DNA from 2 places in the Paeniglutamicibacter sp. genome. Region 1 is predicted to be linked to the other one. Evidence: predicted binding sites of a transcription regulator. Region 1 holds the regulator's gene; the other holds the start of a gene.
What was found. Region 1 encodes HrcA, which represses chaperone genes, less so after heat shock. Its sites were predicted from a motif close to TTNGCACTCGNNNNNNNCGAGTGCNAA; they were not measured.
Positions count from the first base shown of each region.

Region 1 (4,993 bases):
CGGGTGCATTTCGTGCCTCGTTTACCACTTCTGATGTCCTCTTCGTTGGGTTGGATGAACCGTTGGCCAGTTTATCCCCAAACGGGCACCGCGGGTGAACACGAAATGCCGTTCTGCGCGCATTTGGGCCGGGCGCGCGGATTTGGTGTGGATTATGCGCCATCCCGAATGGCCCACGTGCCCACTATGCGTGCGCGCGGTGAGTAACCTCACTGCCCGGCAGGCGGGCCGGTTGCCCGCTCCGTGCGGTTTTCAGTGGTCCTCGGCGGTCAGGAAGTCGATGACTTCCTCGACCCGGCCCAGCAGTGAGGGCTCCAGGTCGGCGTAGGACCGCACCTGGCCCAGGATCCTCTCCCATCCCTGGGCGATGTCGATCTGCTCCTGGTGCGGCCAGCCCAGTCCCTTGAGGATGCCGGTCTTCCAGTCGGTGCCGCGCGGCACCACCGGCCACGCCCTGATTTTCAGGACGGAGGGCCGGATGGCCTGCCACACATCGACGTAGGGGTGCCCGACGATCAGCACATTGCCGGCCGCGCCGGGCACGCGCATCGCCTCGGCCGCGATCTTCGCCTCCTTGGTCCCCGAAACGAGGTGGTCGACCAGGATGCCGAGCTTGCGCTGCGGGGAGGGGGCGAAGGCGCGGATGGCGCCGGCCAGGTCGTCGACGCCGTGCAGCGGTTCGACCACGATGCCCTCGACGCGCAGGTCGTGGCCCCACACCTTTTCGACCAGCTGGGCATCGTGCTTGCCCTCGACCCAGATGCGGCTGGCCCGGGCGGTGCGCGCCTTCAGCTCGGTGACCATGCGCGAACCCGAGGCGCTGCGCGCGGTTCCCTGGGGTGCCGGGGGAGCGGCGGCGGGCTCGATGACTTCCACAGGCTCGCCCTCAAGCAGGAAGCCGAAGCCGGCGCGGAAGGACTTGGTGCGCCCGCGCCGGTCCTCGAGGACCATCACGCGCATGCCGCCGGATTTTTCGGTCCGCACGACCTCGCCGACCCACCCGCTCTCCACGTCCTCCAGCAGCAGGCCGAGCGCCAGCGGGACCTTGCGCAGTACGAGTTTCTTGGGGGCGCTGATGTCCTGGGCGCCCCAGCCGTGGTTGCTCATCGTGTCACTTTCACCTAGTGGTCAACAGGTCCCCGGGCGATGCCTGCGGCGGCGCCGATCGCCAAACGGCGGGCCGCGTGCGGTGCGGCGATTGGCCGGTGTGTCGAACGCGGCATCGCGGTCAAGGACCAAACCATGCTAACAAGCGATGTGAAACGTATTAGACTTAGCAGTTGAACGTGTCGAGTGCCAATGCGCGCCTCCGGACCCCGGTGCCCGGCCGGGGCCAGTGCAGCGCCCCCTTGACCATGGTGATCCGGCTTGTCAGGAGAGGTGAGAATGACCGAACCGCGTCGGCTCGAGGTCCTTCGAGCCATCGTTGAAGACTACGTGCAGTCACGCGAGCCGGTTGGTTCGCGGGCCCTGCTCGAACGCCACGACCTGGGCGTCTCCGCCGCCACGATCCGCAACGACATGGCATCCCTGGAGGAAGAGGGGCTCATCGTTGCCCCGCACACCTCCTCCGGGCGGATCCCCACGGAAAAGGGCTACCGGCATTTCGTCGACCAGATCGGCGACATCAAGCCACTCTCGGGCGCCGAGCGGCGTGCCATCGCGGCGCTGCTTGAGGGTTCCCACGATGTGAACGATGTGCTGGAAAACACCGTGAGGCTGCTGGCCAGCATCACCCGCCAAGTCGCGCTGATCCAGGTCCCGCACTACTCCAACGCCACCGTGCGCCACATCGAGTTGGTCGGGCTGGGCGCCGGGCAGACCCTGGTGGTGCTCATCGCCTCCAGCGGCAAGGTCGAACAGCGCGTCATCCTGCTCCCGCCCACGGTGGGGGAGACGGACCTGCAGCGGCTGCGCGCGGCGCTGCTTTCGGTCCTGGATGCCAAGCCGATTTCCGACGTCGCCCGGCTCGCCCAGGGCGTCCCGGACACGGTCGATCCGCGACTGGCCCCGGCGGTCCGCGCCCTGGCCGAGGTCCTGGGTGCCCTGGCCCGGAACAGCTCGGTGGACCGCATCATCACCGCCGGCACCGCGAACCTGGCCCGGGCCAACATGGACTTCCCGCTGAGCATCACCCCGGTGTTGGAGGCGCTCGAGGAACAAGTGGTGCTCCTGCGCCTCTTCTCCGAACTCGAGCAGGACGCGCACGGCATTGCCGTGGGCATCGGCACGGAAAACCAGTACGGGGCGCTGACCGAGGCCTCGGTGGTTGCCACCGGATACGGTCCCGGCGAGCAGGCCATGATCGGCGTGCTGGGCCCGACCCGGATGAACTACCCCACCTCGATGGCCGCGGTTCGCGCCGTCGCCCGATATCTTTCCCGAATCCTGGCCGGCTAATGCGGGTCGAAACACATTTTGTGAAGTACGAAAGGACACAGCGAGCACTGTGAGCACCCATTACGAAGTCCTGGGCGTCAGCAAGGACGCCACCAGCGAGGAAATCAAGAAGGCCTACCGCAAGCTGGCCCGCAAGCTCCACCCCGACGTGAACCCCGGGGATGACGCGAGCGAGAAGTTCAAGCTGGTCACCCGCGCCTACGAGGTGCTTTCCGACGCGGACAAGCGCGCCAACTACGATTCCACCGGCAACGAAAACGGCACCGGCCAGACCGGCTTCGGCGGCGGCGGCGGATTTGGCGGGGGCGGCGGCTTCGGCGACATCTTCGAGCAGTTCTTCGGCGGAGGCGGCGGGGCCCAGGGCCCCGCATCGCGCACCCAGCGCGGCCGCGACGCATTGATCACCGCCACCATCGACCTGGCCGATGCCGTCGCCGGCACCGTGTACCCGCTGGAAATGGAAACGGCAGTCACCTGCACGACCTGCGCGGGCAGCTGCTGCCGCCCGGGCACCTCCCCGGTCACCTGCTCCATCTGCCACGGCGCCGGACAGGTCCAGCGCCCGGTGCGCTCGTTCCTGGGCCAGATGATGACGGTGGAGACCTGTGCCGCCTGCCGCGGCTACGGCACCACCATCCCTGACCCCTGCATCGACTGCAACGGCCAGGGCCGCGTCCGCGAACGCATCTCCAAGCAGCTCAAGGTTCCCGCCGGCGTGGCCAGCGGCACCCGCATCCACCTGGCAAACCAGGGCGAGGCAGGCCCCGGCGGCGGCCCCAACGGCGACCTCTACGTGGAGATCGAGGTCCGTCGGCACAAGATCTTCGAACGCGACGGGGTGGACCTGCATGCGCGCATGAACGTGCCGATGACCGCCGCCGCCCTCGGCGCCGACCTGGACCTGGAGACCTTCGACGGTTCCCAGGTCATCGAGGTCGAATCCGGTGCCCAGTCAGGTGACACCGTGCGCCTTCCGGGCCTCGGCGTCCCGCGGCTGCGCGGCGGCAAGCGCGGGGACATCATCGTCCACCTGCAGGTCGAGACCCCGACCAAGGTCGATGCCGCCCAACGCGAGCTGCTCGAGCAGCTGGCCAAGCTCCGCGGCGAGGAATTCGCCGAGGGCCGCATGGAAAACAGCGGCGGCATGTTCTCGCGGCTGCGCGGGAAGCTGGGCAACCTGGGCGCATGAGCAACCAGTGCTTCTTCCTGGCCCCCGGTGAGCTCAAGGACGCGCACGTGGGCGCCGAACTGCGGCTCGACGGCCCCGAGGGCCACCACGCGGTGACCGTCAAGCGCGTCCGCGCCGGCGAAACGATCGACCTGGTCGACGGCTCCGGGGTGCGGGCGATCGCCGAGGTCACGGCGACGCACAAGGCCGCGCTGGATGCGACAGTGCGCGGCCTGGAAATCGAGGCGCTGCCGCCGGTGGCCATCACCCTGGTGCAGGCGCTGGCCAAGGGGGACAGGGACCTGCAGGCCGTGGAGTCGGCGGTCGAGCTGGGCATCGACGCGGTGCGTCCCTGGCAGTCGGATCGTGCCATCGTGCGCTGGAACGACGCAAAGGCGGCCAAGGCGTTGGCCAAGTGGGAGGGCACGGTGCTCGCCGCGCTCAAGCAGTCCCGCCGCACGTTCCTGCCCGAGGTCCGCCAGATGCTCAACAGCGCAGAGCTCGCCCGGGACATCGCCGGGCGGATCTCCGACCCTGCCCCGGCCCTGGTCATCGTCCTGCACGAGGCCGGCACCGAGTCCCTCGCCGCCATCGTGGCCGGCTGGCTGGAAACCAACCCGGTGCCGGCGTCAGCCGAATCCGGGACGCGGCCGGAGATCCAGCTGGTCGTGGGGCCCGAGGGCGGGATCTCGGATGCCGAACTGGCGAAGTTCACCGCAGCCGGGGCCAAGGTCGCGCTGCTGGGAAACCACGTGCTGCGCGCCTCCACCGCCGGTCCCGCGGCCCTGGTGCTCACCAGACACCTGCTGGGACAGCTTTAAATCCGGAAGATCCCGCTGCCCCGGCCGGAAAATCCGGACGGGGCAGGGGGATCTTTTGCATCCGGGGGGGGCACCGGGAAGGTGCGTACCGACGCTACTGCTTGACGGTGAAGTCCTTGGATTCGGTGCCGGCGTGGTGGCCGGTCTGCGCGTCGATGCCCCACGCGGAGAAGCTGTAGTCCCCGGGTGCCAGCACATAGCTGAAGGAAAATTCGTTGTGGCCCAGCGAGTCGCCGCCGGTGTGCAGCGCCCCGGAGGCCACGACGGTGCTCTCGTCGGTGGATTCCCCGCGGCGGGTGATTTCCCAGAACTCCCCGCCGGAGAACATTGCGCTCACTCCGTGGAAGGTGACCTGGCCCGCCTTTTCCGTGGTGCCGAATTGCGGGTCGATGATCCACAGGGGTGCGGCCAGCGTGGCATCGCGCACGAAGTTGTGGTCGAGGGCAATGCGCCCAAAGGCGTCGTACCCGGTTTCCCCGTCGACGAGGATCCGCACGCTTGGTTCCAGCCCCTCGGTGAGGATCCCGGCGTTCGAGGCGGCGGCCGTGGCGGTAAACACCAGCTGCGCGATGGAGCGTTCGGCCAGGCCCTCGTCGACGTTCGA
Region 1 covers NZ_JBKKAP010000146.1:103,286-108,278, forward strand. The annotation lists gene ACLQ7E_RS17460 (DUF4870 domain-containing protein) at 1-28, opposite strand, end outside; gene ACLQ7E_RS17465 (DUF3097 family protein) at 253-1,107, opposite strand; gene hrcA (heat-inducible transcriptional repressor HrcA) at 1,387-2,400, shown strand; gene dnaJ (molecular chaperone DnaJ) at 2,450-3,589, shown strand; gene ACLQ7E_RS17480 (16S rRNA (uracil(1498)-N(3))-methyltransferase) at 3,586-4,389, shown strand; gene ACLQ7E_RS17485 (GerMN domain-containing protein) at 4,484-4,993, opposite strand, start outside.

Region 2 (4,993 bases), on a different contig from region 1:
AGGTCCTGGAACAGCTCCCGGCCCCGAGCATCCCACGCAGGGTCCGGGCGTCGAGGGAGAGACCGGGTTCGGGCAATACCTCTAGACTTGAAAGTGGCAACACGGGTAACGACTTGTTCCTCGGGCATCTTGAACCACCGGGGGACGTCATGGCAATAACAAAGGCAAACACGTAGATGGGGCTGTTCTCCTCCGTTCGTGGCGCACGCCGCGACAACAAGGAACTCGGCGACGGGGTCTGGCGCCGTGCCTATGACAGGTTCGGGCGCTCGCTGGATCGGGTGCACCAGGTCCTCGAGGGCATCGAGGACGACGACCTGCACAATGCCCTGATCCTGATCGCCAACCACCTGGCCGAGCTCCAGGAGCGGGTGCGCGTCGTGTGCGTCGCCGCCCAGGCCAAGAACCCGAGCACCGGCGAGAACGTTCCCCACGAGCTCTACGCCGTGCACCGGCTGCTGTCCAAGGCCGCCAACGACCTGGCCACCACCGCGCAGGTCGCCGCCATGGCGCGCCTTGACGGGGAACGCTGGGGGTATGCGTCGGCGGGACTGGAAAACGTTGCCATGCGCGCGGATCTGGTGGCCGACGGCATCAGTGCGGCAGAGGCCGAAATGGCCAAGCACTAAGGGTTCGGACTGCGGGGCACCGGGTTTCGCCCAGCGCTGATCATTCCCGCCTCCGCCAATGCCTGTCAATGCACGGTGGCAGGATGGGAATCATGACAAACCTTGTATCCCCAGATCTCACCTTCCACGACGGCAACACCATTCCCCAGCTTGGCTACGGGGTGTGGAAGGTCGAAGACGACGTCGCAACCGACGTGGTCCAGCAGGCCTTCGCCGCCGGATACCGCCACATCGACACCGCCCGCATCTACGGCAACGAGGAGGGCGTCGGCCGCGCCATTGCCGCGACCGAGGTGCCCCGCGAGGACATGTTCATCACCACCAAGGTCTGGAACTCGGACCAGGGCTACGACTCGACCCTGGCTGCCTTCGACGCATCCATGGAACGCCTGGGTCTGGAGTACCTCGACCTGTACCTGATCCACTGGCTGCAGCCCAAGCAGGGCAAGTACGTGGACACCTGGCGTGCGCTCGTCGAGTTGCAGAAGTCCGGTCGCGTGAAGTCCATCGGCGTCTGCAACTTCACCGTCGAGGCGCTCGCCGAGCTCGAGGAAGCCACCGGCGTGCTGCCGGTGATCAACCAGGTCGAAACCCACCCGTACTTCCCGCAGGCGCAATTGCGCGAATTCGAGGCAGCCAAGGGAATCCTGCACCAGTCGTGGTCGCCGCTGGGCCAGGGCAATGAATTGCTCAACGACCCGGCACTGGTGGCCATTGCCGAAAAGCACAACGCCAGCGTCGCCCAGGTCGTCATTGCCTGGCACCTGGCCCTGGGCAACGTGGTCATCCCGAAGTCGGTGACCCCTTCGCGCATCATGGAGAACCTGGCAGGCCTGGGCGTGTCGCTGGATGCCGCTGACATTGCCGCAATCAACGCCCTGGACAAGGGCGCCGAGGGCCGCATCGCCGCCGACCCGGCAGTCAGCGACTTCGCCTAGGCGACAAATTCACTTCCCCATTCCGCGGGAGAGTGAGAAGACAAATGTGTGTGGGGACCCGCTGCCGGGTCCCCACACACATTTAAGACATAGCCCGGCTTCCCGTGGTCACTTTCGGCACAGTTGCCCGGAAACCACTGGCGCCCGGCCGAGCAGCAACAGTGACACGGACACGGACACGGGCTTCAGTTTCCCGTCCAGGTCGGCTACCGGACAATCTGCCGCAGCCCCGGGCTGGAGGAACAGCACCACCGCAGCGGCGAGTCCGACGAACACCGCCAGTCCGTCGGAGAGCGTCAGGCTTCGGGTCGTCCTCGATTCGCCCATGCCCCCTATAGAACCACGGATGGATTGCCCTCCGAGCGTGTTGGGCCCGCTCCTTCAACCGTCTTTGAATGCGGCCGCCTTTTCCCCCGAGCGTGGACTGAGGTTGCCCGTCACGGCAATCCATTCCGCAGCGGTGAGCAGCGAGCTCCCCCTTTTCTCTACTCCGGCTCATGCGCACCCGAGGTGGTTGAAGGAGCAATGCGCCGGAATCTGAACAGGAACTTCCGAGAGGTAGGGGCCAGGTCCCATACCCGCGCGCGGCCGACGCACCCTGCATCGACGACCAGCAACGTGTCGAAAATCCATCGAATTCTCAGGATTCTTTTGCTTGCGCAGGAGTTGCTGCGGTGCTAAAAAATTAATACCCACTGCTACACATGGCAGTGGGTCGGAAAACGACAAAACTGTGAAGGAGAGAATAATGTTGATGCGTTCAGACCCGTTCCGCGAACTCGACAAGCTCGCCCAGCAGGTTTGGGGAACTACGACCAGGCCGGCGGCCATGAGCATGGATGCATGGCGGGACGGCGACATATTCCAAATCGAGTTCGACCTGCCAGGCGTCAGTCATGAATCGATCGACTTGGATGTCGAAAACAACGTCGTAACGGTCAAGGCCGAGCGCGGTGCATTGGACGGAGACGTGGAGATCCTTGCCGCCGAACGTCCTCGGGGCGTGTTCAGCCGCCAGCTGGTACTGGGTGAAAACCTGGATACGGAAAAGATCGAAGCCAGCTACGATGCGGGCGTGCTGATACTCCGGGTCCCTGTCGCCGAACAGGCGAAGGCGCGCAAGATCGCGATCACCAGCCAAGACCCCGGGCGACAGTCGATCAACGCCTGATCTTCGATGGATGATTTACCGGACGGGGACGGCTGGCTCCGGGCGCCGTGTCATGGGGCGTTCGCTGCATGGCACACCAGCAATAGGCCGGGATTGATGCCGTTCCCTGCGGGCAGCCCCGGGCCCTGTTTGGGCCCGGGGTCGCCCGCTACCAAACCGGAGGGCCCCGATTGAGCATCTGACCGGGGCGGTTGAGCAGAAAGGCGCACTCGTGGACTTTTGCAACCCATATTCGGTTCTTGGGCTCGGCCCCGAAGCCACCGCCGAGGAGATATCGCGTGCATACCGATTCCAGCTGCGCATGCATCATCCCGACACACGGCCTGCACCCCACGGCGTCGAGCAGGAACGGCTCGAACGATCCCTGCTTCAGGAAGCAACGGACGCCTACGCGGTCTTGGGCAATCCTGAGTCTCGATCGTTGTACGATCGAGAACTTCGCTCGGAAAACACGGCACCGGGTATCAAACTACGTGTCCAGTTCTCGGCGACGCGCCATCCGCAAGTGGTAGTCGGGCCGCTGAAGTGGACTTCGACTAGGAGGGGAGGAGCTAAATGAATTCCTGGCACCGTTACGATGCGCCATTGCTACCCGAGTTCTTTGAGCGTTTTGAGGAGCGCTGGGGAAAGGGGGCGGCGCCGTTCCTGGATCCCGAAATCCATGAATTTCCGTTGCCCCGAGCGCAATGGATCAATGCGGATTCGGGGGCCGCGCTGGCGGTGGTTCCAATGTGGACGGTGGAGGAAGAGCACCGCTGTTTTGCCGTTATCTACCTGCCGCCCGCTGGAGGCATCTGGCTGCTGCGTCCGGGGATCACCGACTATGTGGAATCCCCGCTGGAGGCAGAAATCAGGCTGCGCAACGATGCGTTCAAGAAGGCGGTGGACCATGCGATCGCGTTCATCCATGGACCCCAAACCTAGACAACGCACGAGGGTCCGTCACCTGATGGTGACGGACCCTCGTGTCCAAACAACGAGCCTCCTGCCAGAATCGAACTGGCGACCTTCTCATTACGAGTGAGACGCTCTACCAACTGAGCTAAGGAGGCACCGTGGCGCGCAAGCACCACAAGTGACTACTTTATAGGAGCCTATCGGCAGCGGTCAAAACGACTCGGTGACAGTGTTCGTCAGCAGGTCAATCCGTCGGCCGGAACCGTGCCGTCAAGGAAGTAGGATTCCACGGCGTCGGCGATGCAGCCGTTGGAACGGCCATAGGCGGTGTGCCCATGGCCCTCGTAGGTCACCAGCGAGGCCGAGGCGAGCTGTTCGGACAGCGCCTGGCTCCAGGCATAGGGGGTGGCGGGGTCCCCGGTGGTGCCGATGACCACGATCGGCGCGGCCCCTTCCGCGGTCAACTTTCCGGGTTTTCCGGTGGCCGGGTGCTTCCAGTCCTGGCAGCCCGCCGCGCCGTAGGCCAGGTACTTGCCGATGGTCGGGGCCGCCTGGACCAGCTCCTGGGCCCCGGCGCGCATCGTGGGGACATCGGCGTTCATGGGGTAGTCGAGGCAGTTGACGGCGGTGAACGCTGCGGTGCCGTTGCCGGTGTAGCTGCCGTCGGACTCGCGTCCGGCGGTGAGGTCGGCGAAGTACTGGATGTCATCGACGTTCCCGGCAATCACGTTGCGAAGTCCCTCGGTGAGCATCGGCCAGGTGGAATTGTCGTAGAGCGGGACGATGAATCCGTTGACGAAGTCGATGATCGGGACGCTTCGTCCGTCGCTGCCGACCAGGGGTTCGGCCTCCACCTCGTCGAAGAGGCCCTGCAGCTGGGTCAGGGCGTCCTCGAGCTCGCCGGTGAAGGGGCAGTCGCCCGAGTCCAGGCAATCCTGCATGTAGGCGCGGATCTCGTTTTCGAACCCGATGGCCTGGCCCATGGTGATCTCGTCGTTCTCCAGCGTGGGGTCAAGCGCCCCGTCGAGCACGAGGCGGCCCACGTTCTGCGGGAAGAGCTGCGCGTAGTGGGCACCAAGCGCGGTGCCGTAGGAGTAGCCCAGGTAGTTCAGCTTCGCATCCCCAAGCACCGCGCGCATCACGTCCATGTCGCGTGCGGCGGAAACGGTGTCGACAAAGCCCAACGCGGCACCGGTGCGCTCGGCACACAGCGCCGCATACTCGGCGCTCGCCTGACGCATTTCCTGAAGCCCCGCGTCGGTGCCGGGATCGAATTGCTCGGCGCGGCCGGCGTCCTGCTCGGCCGGCGTCTCGCATTTGACGGGCGTGGAGGAACCGACCCCGCGCGGGTCGAAGCC
Region 2 covers NZ_JBKKAP010000129.1:12,442-17,434, forward strand. The annotation lists gene ACLQ7E_RS15565 (proteasome activator) at 1-85, shown strand, start outside; gene ACLQ7E_RS15570 (hypothetical protein) at 177-629, shown strand; gene ACLQ7E_RS15575 (aldo/keto reductase) at 722-1,567, shown strand; gene ACLQ7E_RS15580 (hypothetical protein) at 1,676-1,894, opposite strand; gene ACLQ7E_RS15585 (Hsp20/alpha crystallin family protein) at 2,316-2,738, shown strand; gene ACLQ7E_RS15590 (J domain-containing protein) at 2,950-3,297, shown strand; gene ACLQ7E_RS15595 (hypothetical protein) at 3,294-3,662, shown strand; tRNA gene ACLQ7E_RS15600 (tRNA-Thr) at 3,718-3,790, opposite strand; gene ACLQ7E_RS15605 (alpha/beta hydrolase) at 3,872-4,993, opposite strand, start outside.
Region 2: ACLQ7E_RS15585 (Hsp20/alpha crystallin family protein) is a predicted target of HrcA. The motif match lies at 2,222-2,248, and genes of this name have one in related genera.